Regions from separate parts of the Nonomuraea sp. NPDC050733 genome, predicted to be linked through region 3. Evidence: predicted binding sites of a transcription regulator. Region 3 holds the regulator's gene; each other region holds the start of a gene.
The links. The regulator HrcA, encoded in region 3, represses chaperone genes, less so after heat shock. The targets are predictions, from matches to a motif close to TTGGCACTCTCNNNNNGAGAGTGCCAA.

Region 1 (3,342 bases), on a different contig from region 3:
TGATTTGCCATTCACGCAGGTGGGCACGGGCGGCAGATCAGGGCGGCGGGCTTATCCATGATCCGGGTCAGAATGACCACGGCGGATTCGCTGCCCGAAAGTCGCAGATCTCCGCGAAGGCGTTCGATGTCCACGGCGGAGGCGCGCTTTTTAATAGTGACATTTCCTATTTTCCGGTCGCGGAGGGCGGCGCGTAGGCGCTTCAGCGAGAACGGCAGCGCCTCCTCCACCTCGTACCGGGACGCCCAGGGGGTGTCGACCGGGTCGTCCCCGGTGATGTAGGCGATCATCGGGTCGGGCAGGCGGCCGTCCACCAGCTCGGCGACCTCCGCGACGAGGTGCGCGCGGATCGCCGCGCCGTCGGGCTCGTACACGTAGCGGCCCAGCGGGCCGACGGGGGCGACGGCGCTCGTGTCACGCAGGACGTGGCCGCCGGGCAGCAACGTGGCCAGCCGGACCGGCCCGCCGCCCGTCGTCATGTCCTGCCCGCCCGTCGTGCCGGCATCGGGGTGCGTCCACAGGGACGCCTCCTTCACCTCGCCCTTGTACGAGACCCACTCGGCCTCGGCCGTCTCCGGGATGAACTCGTACGGGATGCCCGGGGCGACCTTGAGACAGGCCCACCGGGCCCGGGCGACCAGGTCGAGCACGACGGGCCACGGCGGGGAGTAGGCCAAGGGGTCGAACGTGCGGCCCCTGGAGGTGCGCCGGGCCGGGTCGGCGAACAGCACGTCGTAGTCCTCGGGTGACACGGAGGCGGCGTCGGCCACCCGGACCGAGACCCGTCCGGTCAGCCCGAGCGACTCGACGCTGGCCCTGGCCACGGCCACGGTCAGCGGGTCGGTGTCGACGGCGTCCACGACACAGCCGGCCCGGGCCAGCGCCAGGAGATCCCCGCCGACGCCGCAGCACACGTCCACGACCCTCGGCCCCGCCCTCTGCGCATCCGAGCCGGGCGGGCCGGAGCCGTACGGGGCCGGGGGCCGCGTTCCTGGGCCGGGTGGGCCCGAGTCGTACGGGGCCGGGGGCCGCGTTCCTGGGCCGGCGTCCTCCCGAGCCGTCGCTCCCGGGCGCGGCCGCGAGACCTGTGAACCCTGTGAGTCCTGCCACAGCGCGGTGAGCCGGGCGGCGCGGTGGGCGGCGACCTCGGCCCGGGTGGCCTGCTCCAGGCCGTGCGGCGTGAAGTACATCAGCTCGGCGTCCGCGCCGAACTTGGCGCGCGCCCGGTCCCGGAGCCGCGCCTGGGTGAGCGCGGCCGAGGCGAGCGCGGCGTCGTAGGTCCGGCGCAGGCTCGTCGCGGCCGCCACGGGGTCGCCCCCTTGGAGCTCGCTCGCCTCCGCGAGCGCGCGCTGCCCGCGCGGGGTGAGCAGCTCGGTGAAGGCGTCCAGGTCCACGCCGTACGACGTTAGCGCCTCCCCCGCGGGCCCGGATCCGGGACCCCGTCACGACCTGCGAGTATGGGTTATCGCTCTCAGCAGACGTGTTCGTGTTGACTGTCAAGCCCCTCTTGCATATGTTTCCTGTTGGCACTCTCCCCTTGAGAGTGCCAACGTGCGACGAGGCAGGTCTGGCACCCGCGACGGCAGGCCCCGCTGGTCGCCTCTTCTAGATCATTCAAATCTGAAGGGGAGGTCCGATCGTGACGACCGCCACCAAGGTTCCCGTTAAGCCGCTCGGCGACCGCATTGTGGTGCAGCCGCTTGAGGCTGAGCAGACCACCGCTTCCGGCCTGGTCATTCCGGACACCGCCAAGGAGAAGCCGCAGGAGGGCAAGGTCCTCGCGGTGGGCCCGGGCAACTGGGATGAGGACGGCGACAAGCGGATTCCGCTCGACGTCAGTGAGGGCGACATCGTCCTCTACAGCAAGTACGGCGGCACCGAGGTCAAGTACGGCGGCGAGGAGTACCTCGTGCTCTCCGCCCGCGACGTTCTCGCAATCATCGAGAAGTAAGCCGGTGGTGTCGGGCCCCGGGCGCGTGAGCGGCCGGGGCCTTCGACACTAGGAGAGGACTTTCAGCAAATGGCGAAGATCCTGGAGTTCGACGAGGACGCCCGTCGCGCTCTTGAGCGCGGCGTCAACGCCCTCGCGGATGCCGTGAAGGTTACCCTCGGCCCTCGTGGCCGCAACGTCGTCATCGACAAGAAGTTCGGTGCTCCGACCATCACGAACGACGGTGTGACCATCGCTCGTGAGATCGAGCTGGAGGAGCGCTACGAGAACCTCGGCGCCCAGCTCGCCAAGGAAGTGGCCACCAAGACCAACGACATCGCGGGTGACGGCACCACCACCGCGACGGTCCTGGCCCAGGCCATGGTCCGCGAAGGCCTGCGCAACGTGGCGGCCGGCGCCTCGCCGCTGTCGCTCAAGCGCGGCATCGACAAGGCGGCCAAGGTGATCAGCGACAAGCTGCTCGCCAGCGCGCGCCCGGTCGAGGACAAGAAGGAGATCGCCAACGTCGCGACGATCTCGGCCCAGGACGCCAAGATCGGCGAGCTGATCGCCGAGGCGTTCGACAAGGTCGGCAAGGACGGCGTCCTCACGGTCGAAGAGTCCAACGCCATGGGCATGGAGCTCGAGTTCACCGAGGGCCTCCAGTTCGACAAGGGCTACCTGTCGGCCTACATGGTCACCGACCCCGAGCGCATGGAGTCCGTCCTCGAGGACGCCTACGTCCTGCTGACCCAGGGCAAGATCGCCTCGATCGCCGACTTCCTGCCGCTGCTGGAGAAGGTCGCCCAGACCAAGAAGCCGCTGCTCGTGGTCGCCGAGGACGTCGAGGGCGAGGCCCTGGCCGTCCTGGTCACCAACAAGATCCGTGGCACGTTCACCTCCGTCGCCGTCAAGGCGCCGGGCTTCGGCGACCGCCGCAAGGCGATGCTGCAGGACATGGCCATCCTCACCGGCGGCCAGGTCGTCAGCGAAGAGGTCGGCCTCAAGCTGGAGAACGTCGGCCTTGAGGTGCTCGGCCAGGCGCGTCGCATCGTCGTCACCAAGGACGCCACGACCGTCGTCGACGGCGCCGGTGACCAGCAGGCCATCGAGGACCGCGTCAAGGAGATCAAGCTCGCCATCGAGCAGTCCGACTCCGACTGGGACCGCGAGAAGCTGCAGGAGCGACTGGCCAAGCTGGCTGGCGGCGTCTGCGTGCTGCGCGTCGGCGCGGCCACCGAGGTCGAGCTCAAGGAGAAGAAGCACCGTCTCGAGGACGCCATCTCCGCGACGCGCGCCGCGATCGAGGAGGGCATCGTCTCCGGCGGTGGCTCGGCCCTGATCCACGTCTCCAAGGACCTGGACGACCTCGGCCTGACGGGCGACGAGGCCACCGGTGTCGGCGTCGTGCG
Region 2 (3,342 bases), on a different contig from region 3:
CGGCCCGCACGCCCTCGCACAGCCGCTCGATCGTGGACGTCTGCGCGTCGTAGGCCCACAGGCCGCGGTCGCCCTTGGTGGTGAACCAGCAGACGCCGCCGGCGTAGTGGCAGCCCTCGGCGCCGTCGAACCGGCGCGCCTCCTCCACCTGGTGGCGCGCGGCCTTCAGCAGCGCGGCGGGTGACGGCACCGGCCGCCACGCGCCCGAGACGCACAGCACCTCCAGCCGGCCCTCGGTCAGGTCGCCCCAGTCGCCCGGCACGAACCGGTAGAAGCACCCGTCGGCCTCCCCCTCGGTGAGGTAGACGACCTCCCGGTCGGGGTCGCACGCGGCGGCCTCGTGCTTGAAGCGGCCCATGGCCAGGCGGGGGCGGGCGGCGCGGGTGCCGTACGGGTCGCACTCGAAGACCCGCCCGCGGTGGCCGAGCTCGCACGACAGCCACGTGTTCCAGGGGGTGGCGCCGCCCGCGCGGTTGAGGTCGGTGCCGGACAGGATGCGGTAGGCGTCGGCGACCGCCCCGCCGGGCCCGAACCTGATCGCCGCGGCGCCGCCGAGCAGCGGCAGGTCGGAGTTGGAGACGTAGATCCAGCCGGTGCCGTCGGGGAAGCAGGCGCCGCCGTCGGGCGCCGCGTGCCACGTCAGACCGGCCACCCTACGGCCCGTGCGCGCCACCACCCGGCCGGTGAACCCGGCGGGCAGGACCAGCCCGTCGCCGCCGTACGGTGCGAGCGGGCCGTACGGGCCCACCGCCTCCCGGCGGAGCGGGCCCGTGCGGAGGAGAGTCTTGCGGGACATGGTCAGGCCTCCCTCTGGGTCCACGCTAGTCGACAGCATGGACATGAATGGCGGGATCCCGGACACCGAACAGCACGCGAACCGCGGCCCACCGGCCCCTCGCAACCGTGCATATCGCCCACGCCCCCGCCCTCCGGCAGCAGAAGCCCGGGGGCCGCACGGGCTCCCGGGCTTCGCCGGCGCGACGCGGTCAGCGCTGGGCCTGGAACATCCAGCGTTCCTTGTCGATGTCCTGCGCTATCGCGATGAGCACGTCTTGGGTGACCGGGTCGGGCTCCTCCGTCTGCTCGATCCGCTCCCGCATCCGCCGTCCGACGCCGTCGAGGATGTCGGTGATCGTGGCGATGACCTTGCCGTCCTCGACCCAGCCGCTCTCCGGCTGCGCCAGCTTGGTGCTCTTGGCCAGGGTGGAGGAGCGGCCGTCGGGGTTGATCCCCAGCGCCGCCGCGCGCTCGGCCACGGTGTCGGCGTGCTCGCGCGCCAGCGAGACCAGCTCGTCGAGCTGGAGGTGGATCGAGCGGAAGTTCGGCCCCACGATGTTCCAGTGCATCTGCTTGCCGACGAGCGACAGGTCGATGAGGTCGACCAGGGCGCCCTGCAGGCACTCGGCCACCGTGCTCTTCGCCTCGCCCGAGAGCGGTCCGGTGATCTGCACCATGATGTTCTTCCTCCCCGTAGTAGGACATCTCTCCTTCTTCTGAACCAATTCGCCCGCTTTAATCCTGCACATTGACACTGCAACAGTGACAGTGTCATCGTGGAGACATGGATGACACCTGGACCATCGGCGAGCTGGCCGAGCGGGCGGCCGGCCTGCTGCGAGCCGGCGGGCCGAACGGCAACGGCCGGGTGCGGGAGGTGCCGGGCGAGCGTCTGATCAGGTGGTACACGACGATCGGCCTGGTGGACCCGCCGCTGTCCCGGCGCGGCAGGGTCGCCCGGTACGGCCGGCGCCACCTGCTGCAGCTCGTCGCCGTCAAGCGCCTGCAGGCCGCCGGGCTGTCGATCGCCGACATCCAGGTGGCCCTCGCGGGCGCCACGGACGCCATGCTGGAAGCGGCCACCCACCCGGACGCCACGCTGGAAACGGCCGCCCGCCCGGAAACCGCTCCACCGCAGACCGGCCGCCCGGACGCCGCCGTGCCACCGGCCGCGCGGCTGGACGGGAAGGCCGTCTCCGTGTCCCGTCCCGATGGCGCCTCTTCCCCGGGCCCTACGGCCGGGGGCGGCGGGTCGCCCGAGGGAGAGGCCGCCCGCTTCTGGGCCCGCACCCCACGCGACCTGCCCCCTGCCCCAGCCATCGCATCAACCGCCCGACAGGCCGCCGGAGAGGCGGCAGGCGGGCTGGTGCGCGGGATCAGGATCGCGCCCGGCGTGACGCTGGTGCTCGACGGCGCGGGCCGCGTCCCTTCCACCGACGACGTCCAGGCCGTGCTCGGCGCGGCCGCCCCGCTGCTGGCGGTGCTCGAAGAGAGGAAGCTCGCATGAAGATCGTTCCACTCGAGGCCGAACGGTGCCGGCCCGTGCCGGACGCCGGGTTCGGCGCCCTGCGCACCGACCGGGGCAACCTGCCGCTGGACAGCGTGGACGTCACGGCCGCGATCTCCGGCCTGGTCGCCGGGGTGGAGGTGGCCCAGGGCTTCCGGAACCCGTTCGACGTCACGCTGGAGGCGACATACGTCTTCCCGCTCCCCGACCGGGCGGCCGTGACGGCGTTCCGGATGGAGGCCGACGACCGGGTGATCGAGGGCGTGCTCAAGGAGCGCGGCCAGGCGCGGGCCGACTACCACCGGGCGCTGCGCGAGGGCAGGCGGGCGGCGATCGCCGAGGAGGAGCGGCCGGACGTGTTCACGATCCGGGTGGGCAACATCCTGCCCGGCGAGCGGGTCACCGTCCGGATGTCGCTCAGCCAGCCGCTGCCGTACGAGGACGGCGCGGCCACGTTCCGCTTCCCGCTGGTGGTGGCGCCCCGCTACATCCCGGGGACACCGCTCGACGGCGCGCCCGCCGGGGACGGCACGGCACCCGACACCGGCGCGGTGCCCGACGCCTCGCGGATCACCCCGCCGGTGCTGCTGCCCGGCTTCCCCTCGCCGGTGCGGCTGTCGCTGGCCGTGACCCTCGAACCCACCGGGCTGGACCTGCGCGACGTCTCCTCCAGCCTGCACGTCGTGGAGGAGGACGCCCACACGGTACGGCTGCGCCCCGGCGAGCGGCTGGACCGGGACTTCATCCTCAGGCTGGCGTTCGACGCCTCGACCTCACTCCAGCTCGACACCAGCGAGAGCACCGGCGAGAGCACCGGCGAGAGCTCCGGCGCCGGGGGGACGTTCGCGCTGACCGTCGTCCCGCCCGCGCTGGAGGCGCCGCGCGCCCCCCGCGACCTGGTGCTGCTGCTGGACCGTTCGGGCAGCATGGCGGGCTGGAAGATGGTCGCCGCCCGGCGGGCCGCCGCCCGCATCGTCGACACCCTCACCTCCGCGGACCGGTTCGCGGTGCTGACGTTCGACTCGGTGGTGGAGCAGCCGTTCGAGGGGCTCGTGGAG
Region 3 (3,342 bases):
TTGAGCCGCTGGACGCCCCGGCCGTACATCGTGATGACCTGCCCCGACTGGGTGCCCGGCCGCACGTCGAGCTCCTCGGAGCCGTCGAGCGTCTCGACGGTGAGGATCGTGCCGAGCGCCGCGGCCGTCATCGGGATCTGCACCGTGCAGTGCAGGTCGTCGCCGCGCCGCTCGAAGATCTCGTGCGGGCGCTCGACGATCTCCAGGAACAGGTCGCCGGGCGGGCCGCCGCCGGGGCCGACCTCGCCCTCGCCGGCGAGCTGGATGTGGGTGCCGTCCTCGACGCCCGCCGGGATGCGCACCTTGATCGTACGGCGGGTGCGCACGCGGCCGTCGCCGGAGCACTCCTGGCAGGGATGCCGGATGATCGACCCGAAGCCGCCGCACTGGGGGCACGGCCGGGACGTCATGACCTGGCCCAGGAACGACCGGGTGACCTGGGAGATCTCGCCGCGGCCGTTGCACATGTCGCAGGCGTCGGGGTGGGTGCCGGGCGCGGCGCCGGCGCCCTGGCAGACCTCGCACAGCACGGCCGTGTCGACGACCAGCTCCCGGGTCGTGCCGAACGCGGTCTCGCGCAGGTCCAGCTCGACGCGGATGGTCGCGTTGCGGCCCCTGCGGGCGCGCGAGCGGGGCCCGCGCGCGCCGCCGGCCGAGCCGAAGAACGCGTCCATGATGTCGCTGAACGGGAAGCCCGCGCCGAAGCCGCCGGCCCCCGCGCCCGCCCCGCCGCCGCCGAACGGGTCCGCGCCCAGGTCGTACATCTGGCGCTTGTTCGCGTCGGACAGGACCTCGTAGGCCTGCGTGATCTCCTTGAACCGCTCCTGGGTCTCAGGATCGGGGTTCACGTCAGGGTGGAGCTCCCGGGCCAGCCTGCGGTAGGCCTTCTTGATCTCGTCCTGACTGGCGTCACGGCGCACCCCGAGGGTGGCGTAGTAGTCGCTGTTTGCCACTTATCGACCTCTTATGATGCAGCCAGGATCTGGCTGACGTAGCGTGCCACCGCGCGTACGGCGCCCATCGTCACGGGGTAGTCCATCCTCGTGGGACCCAGCACGCCGAGCCGGGCCAGTTGGTTGTCGCCAGAACCGTATCCGGTCGCGACGATGGACGTGCCGTGCAGATAGGGGTTTTCCGAGCCGATGCGCACGGTGAGCGCGGACGGGGTGTCGCTGGACGTCTCGCCGAGCAACCGCATGAGCACGACCTGCTCCTCCAGGGCCTCCAGCACGTCGCGCAGGCCGACGGTGAAGTCGGCGCCGGCGAGGTTCGCCGCCCCGGCGAACACGATCTTCTCGTCGTGGCGTTCGACGAGGGTCTCCAGCAGCACCGACAGGATCGTGGCCACCGCCGGCCGGTCCTCGGCGGGCAGCCGCTCGGGCAGGTCGGCGACGAGGTCGGGCACGGCGCTCAGGCCGCACCCGTCGAGACAGGCGTTGAGCACGGCCCGCAGGTGGGCGATGCGGGTGTCCTCCACGACCTCGGGCAGCTCGACGACGCGCTGCTCGACGCGGCCGGTGTTGGTGATGAGCACCAGCATGACGCGCCGCTCCGAGAGCGGCACCAGCTCGACGTGCCGGACGGTCGAGCGGGTCAGCGTCGGGTACTGCACGACCGCGACCTGCCGGGTGAGCTGCGCGAGCAGCCGCACGGTGCGGGTGACCACGTCGTCGAGGTCGACCGCCCCGGCCAGGAACGTCTCGATCGCCCGGCGCTCCGCCCCGGACAGCGGCTTGACCTGCGACAGCCTGTCGACGAACAGCCGGTAGCCCTTGTCGGTCGGCACGCGGCCGGCACTGGTGTGCGGCTGGGTGATGTAGCCCTCCTCCTCCAGCGCGGCCATGTCGTTGCGCACCGTGGCGGGGGACACCTTGAGATTGTGGCGCTCGGCCAGCGCCTTGGAGCCCACCGGTTCGTTGGTGGACACGTAGTCTTCGACAATGGCGCGGAGCACCGCCAGCTTACGTTCGTCGAGCACGTGCTCACCTCCTGCCTCTGCCTCGGGGAACGACCCTCTAGCACTCTGTGTTCCCGAGTGCCAAGTGTACGGCTCTCACCCACAAGGTGCGATAACAGCCGGCCATCCTGCCGCTGGCGCGGGCCCGCCTCCAGGGATCACACTTGCCGACATGACCGACGAGTCCCCCTCCCAGCCGAACGGCCCGGCGCCCGGGTCCGGCCCCTATCCCGGTCAGCCTCCTCCTCCGCCGTACGGCCGGCAGCCGTACCAGACGGGGCCGCACGGCATGCCGCCGCAGCAGGCCCCGTACCCGCGGCAGCCCCCGTACCCGCAGCCTCCGTACCCGCAGCAGCCCTACGGGCCGGGGCCGGTGACGGGCGAGCAGGCCGCCTACCCGCAGGTCCCGTACCAGCCGGGCCCCTACGGCTCTCCTTCGGGCGAGCAGGGGCCGTACGGCGGCCAGCCGCTCACCGGCCCGTACGGCAGCCCGCCCTTCCCGGTGGCCGGCGCGTACGCCGGCGGCCCGCTGTACGCGCCCCGGGTGGACCCCAAGCTGCTCCGGCCCCCGCTGTGGTGGGTGTGGGCCGCCTGGGGACTCGCGCTGGTGTGCGTGGTGGCCGGGGTGGCGCTGTTCGCGAGCGGCGTGGCGGACACGGCGCGGAGCGCGCTGCCGACGAAGACGTTCGGCTCCGGTGAGACCGTCACCGTGACCGTGGACCCGGCCGACGAGCCCGTGGTGTACCTGGCCAGCGCCTCGCCGGTGCAGTACACCTGCTCGGCCGGCGGCGGCACCGGCAGGGCGCTGCTGGCCAGGATGCCCGGGAGCATGACGGTCACGCAGGACTCGACCACCTGGCGGGCCATCCTCGCCCTGAACGTGCCGGAGGCGGGCGCCTACCAGCTCAAGTGCGACACCGCCGAGGGATCGGGCGCGCGCTTCGCGGTGGGATCGGCCGTGGACGCCGGCGGGCTGCTGGGCGGCGTGGCCGCGCTGTTCCTGCTGCCCGGGGCGGGCGTGCTCGTGGCGGTGGTCCTGACCGTCGTCGTCCTGGTACGGCGCAGCGGCCACCGCAAGCGCCTCGCGGCAGGCGGGTGATTTGCTACGGTCCCCGGTGTGTATGACGGTGATGTTCTCGCGGGCAACTGGCGGCGGCCGGGCAAGGGCACGATCCCGAAGGTGCCCGCCGAACCCGACCTCGTGGTGGAGGACGCCGACAGCGGGTTCTGCGGCGCGATCGTGGCCTGCGACAAGGAGGCCGTCACGCTGGAGGACCGGTTCGGCAGGCGGCGCCTGTTCCCGCTGGCGCCCGCCGCGTTCCTGCTGGAGGGCAGGCCCGTGACGCTGGTGCGGCCGGTCGCGGCGCCCGGCGGGCCGAGGCGCA
Region 4 (3,342 bases), on a different contig from region 3:
CATTACAGTGCGGCGTACGAAAGTTGAGCGCCGCACGGAAATCGCGCGGCATTCGAGACAAGGGAACGACATGGCGAACGTGGTGGTGTTCGACCGGCTGGGTGGCCCGGAGGTGCTCCGGCTCGCCGAGGTGCCGCTGGCTGAGCCGGGCGAAGGCGAGGTACGGGTCCGAATCGACGCGATAGGGCTCAACCGGTCCGAGGCGCTGTTCCGCGCGGGCGGGTACTACTACCAGCCGACCTTGCCGGCCTCCCGCCTGGGCAGTGAGGCGGCGGGCGTGGTGGAAGCGGTCGGAGCGGGTGTGGTGGGGTTCGCGCCCGGTGACGCGGTGAGCGTGCTGTCGGTCGGCATGGGCATGTCAGAGCACGGGGTCTACGCCGACCGCGCCATCGTGCGGGCCGACACCCTGCTGCCCCGGCCCGAGTGGATGGACGCCCGTACGGGGGCCGCGATCTGGCTGTCCTACCTGACCGCCTACGGCGGACTGTTCGAGGTCGGCCACCTCCAGCCAGGCGATCATGTGCTCATCACCGCCGCTTCGAGCAGCGTGGGAACGGCGGCCATCCAGCTCGCCGGCCAGATCGGGGCCGTTCCGATCGCCGTGACCCGCAGCGCGGCCAAGATGGAGGATCTTCTGCGCGTCGGGGCCGGTCACGTCATCGCGACCGACCGGGATGACGTGGCCGAACGCGTGCGGGAGATCACCCGCGGGAAGGGCGCACGTATCGTGTTCGACTCGGTGGGTGGACCGGAACTCACCGCACTCGCCCACACCGTGGCCGAGGACGGCGCGCTGATCGTGTACGGCTGGCTGGACCCACGCCCCGCGCCGCTGCCCATGAACTGGCCCCTCAACGTCCACGGCTATGGGATCCATCTCGTCACCCGAGACCCCGGCCGCATGAGCCGGGCCCGCGCCTTCATCGCCGCCGGCCTGCGTACCGGCGCGCTCGCCCCGGTGATCGACCGCACCTTCGACCTGGGCGACATCGCGGAGGCTCACCGCTACATGGAGGCCAACGGTCAGGTGGGCAAGATCGTCGTCACAGTCGAGCACTGAATCGAACCGTTCAGCACTGAACCGGAGGGAACACCCTTATGAGCAGCGCGCACGCTGACGCCGTCGGCCGCATGATAGAAGCGATCAACGAACGGGACCCGGCCCGCCGCCGTTCACTGATCGAACAATCCTTCACACCCGACTGCGCCTACACCGACCCGGATGACGAGGTGCAGGGGCACGACGCGCTCGACGCGCTGTTCGAGCGGCTCCAGCGTCAGGCGCCGCCCGAACTGCGGTTCAGCCTGTCCGGCCCGCTCGACGCCCACCACCGGCAAGCCCGGTTCACCTGGCAGTTCGGGGCGCGCGGGTCAGCAGATCCTGTGGCGACCGGCGGTGACGTCGCCGTCTTCTACGACGGCCGCATCCACCGCCTGTACGCCTTCTTCGACAAGGCCTGATCGCCGACGCGCAGATGGAGCGACACCCGAGCGGCGATCTGCTCGGGTCCGCTCTGCTCGCTTCGGCCGACCGGACGCCGGTGCCCGATCGAGCCGGGGGTCAGTTGGAGGCGGCGGCAGCGGCCGGCGTGGAGCTGGAGGAAGACGAGGACGACGACTCGCTCTTGCCCGACGACGAGGAAGAGGACGACGACTCGCTCTTGCTCGACGACGACGAGGAAGACGAGGACGAGGCGGGGGACGTGGATGACGATGACGAGCGGCTGTCCGTCCGGTAGAAGCCGGAGCCCTTGAACACGATGCCCACCGCCGAGAACACCTTGCGCAGGTTGCCCTGGCAGGCGGGGCAGACCGTCAGCGCCTCGTCGGTGAACTTCTGGACGACCTCGAGCTGCTCACCGCAGTCGTTGCAGGCGTACTGGTAGGTCGGCACGCGCTCCTCCTTCAGGCTTGCTCTGGCACTCGAGCTATCTTCAGGCTTGCTCTGGCACTCGAGCTATGCGACTGCTAATGGTAACCGATACCGTCAATTGACTATTCCAGTCCCCGCTCCCCGTACCATCCGGCCAGCTTGCCGCGGCGGCTGACGGCGCGCAGCCGGCGTTCCACCTGGTCACGGCAGGAGGCCGTGGTGACCACGAGAAGCTGGTCGTCCGCGTGCACCTGGGTGGTGCCCGAAGGGACGAACGAGCGGCCGTCGCGGACGACGAGCGTCACCGCGGCGCCCGCCGGGAGCCGGAGCTCGAACAGCTCCACGCCGTGCAGCTTGGAGCCGGGCGGGATCCGTACCTGCAGCAGGTCGGCCTGGAGCTCCTCCAGCGGCGCCGACTCCACCTCCAGGTCGTGCGCCTCGCCGGGGGCGGTCACGCCGAGCACCCGGGCCACGAACGGCAGCGTGGGCCCCTGCAGCAGCGTGAACACGATCACGATGATGAACACCTCGTTGAAGACGTCCTTCGACCCCTCGACACCCGCCGCCCACGGGATGGTCGCCAGCACGATGGGGATGGCGCCGCGCAGACCCGCCCACGACAGGAACGCCTGCTCCCGCCAGCTCACCCGCGCGACCCGCACCACCCGCGCCAGCACCGAGCTGATCAGAACGGACGCCGGCCGGGCGAGCAGCACCAGGACGGTCCCGGCGATGAGGCCGGGCACGATCGACGACGGCATCTCCTGCGGGCTGGCCAGCAGTCCCAGCATGACGAACAGCCCGATCTGCGCCAGCCACGCCGCTCCCTCGGCGAAGCCCCTGGTCGCCGCCCGGTGCGGCAGCCGCGAGTTGCCGAGGATGAGGGCCGTCAGGTAGATCGCCAGGAAGCCGGAGCCGTGCAGCAGCACCGCGCCGCCGTACGAGACGAAGGTCAGCGCCAGTACGGCGATCGGGTACAGGCCCGAGGCCGGCAGCGCGACGCGGCGCAGCGCGTACGCGCCCGCGGGGCCGACGGCCAGGCCGACGGCGGCGCCGATGGCCAGCTCGACCCCGGTCTCCAGCAGGAACATGCCGATCGACGGCGACTGGTGGCCGGCGGCGCTCAGCAGCATCACGGCGATCACGGTCGGGGCGTCGTTGAAGCCCGACTCGGCCTCCAGCACGCCCGCCAGCCGGGGCGGCACGGGCAGCCGGCGCAGCACGGAGAAGACGGCGGCGGCGTCGGTGGGTGCCAGCACCGCGCCCAGGATGAGCGCGGTGATCGGCTCGAACCCGAGCAGCACGTGGACGGCCAGCGCCAGCACCACGATGCTGACCGCGACGCCCACGGTGGCGAGGATCAGCGCCAGCGGCACCGCCCGGCGCACATGGCTCCAGCTCGTGGTCAGACCACCCTCGGCCAGGATCACGGCCAGCGCCGTCATGCCGATCTGCTTGGCCAGGTCAGG

Region 1: a site for HrcA is predicted at 1,524-1,550, ahead of groES (co-chaperone GroES). Genes of this name have one in related genera too.
Region 2: a site for HrcA is predicted at 1,526-1,552, ahead of AB0H64_RS23100 (DNA starvation/stationary phase protection protein). Genes of this name have one in related genera too.
Region 4: a site for HrcA is predicted at 1,946-1,972, ahead of AB0H64_RS36005 (FmdB family zinc ribbon protein). Genes of this name have one in related genera too.

The regions. Positions count from the first base shown of each region.
Region 1 is NZ_JBFAHO010000008.1:60,253-63,594, forward strand. It holds gene AB0H64_RS16600 (methyltransferase domain-containing protein) at 12-1,394, opposite strand; gene groES (co-chaperone GroES) at 1,637-1,951, shown strand; gene groL (chaperonin GroEL) at 2,021-3,342, shown strand, end outside.
Region 2 is NZ_JBFAHO010000014.1:123,745-127,086, forward strand. It holds gene AB0H64_RS23095 (alkaline phosphatase PhoX) at 1-796, opposite strand, end outside; gene AB0H64_RS23100 (DNA starvation/stationary phase protection protein) at 987-1,454, opposite strand; gene AB0H64_RS23105 (MerR family transcriptional regulator) at 1,562-2,284, shown strand; gene AB0H64_RS23110 (VIT domain-containing protein) at 2,281-3,342, shown strand, end outside.
Region 3 is NZ_JBFAHO010000024.1:70,227-73,568, forward strand. It holds gene dnaJ (molecular chaperone DnaJ) at 1-953, opposite strand, end outside; gene hrcA (heat-inducible transcriptional repressor HrcA) at 965-1,978, opposite strand; gene AB0H64_RS30110 (hypothetical protein) at 2,130-3,056, shown strand; gene AB0H64_RS30115 (DUF3097 domain-containing protein) at 3,075-3,342, shown strand, end outside.
Region 4 is NZ_JBFAHO010000037.1:33,456-36,797, forward strand. It holds gene AB0H64_RS35995 (zinc-dependent alcohol dehydrogenase family protein) at 71-1,060, shown strand; gene AB0H64_RS36000 (nuclear transport factor 2 family protein) at 1,099-1,461, shown strand; gene AB0H64_RS36005 (FmdB family zinc ribbon protein) at 1,562-1,894, opposite strand; gene AB0H64_RS36010 (potassium/proton antiporter) at 1,996-3,342, opposite strand, start outside.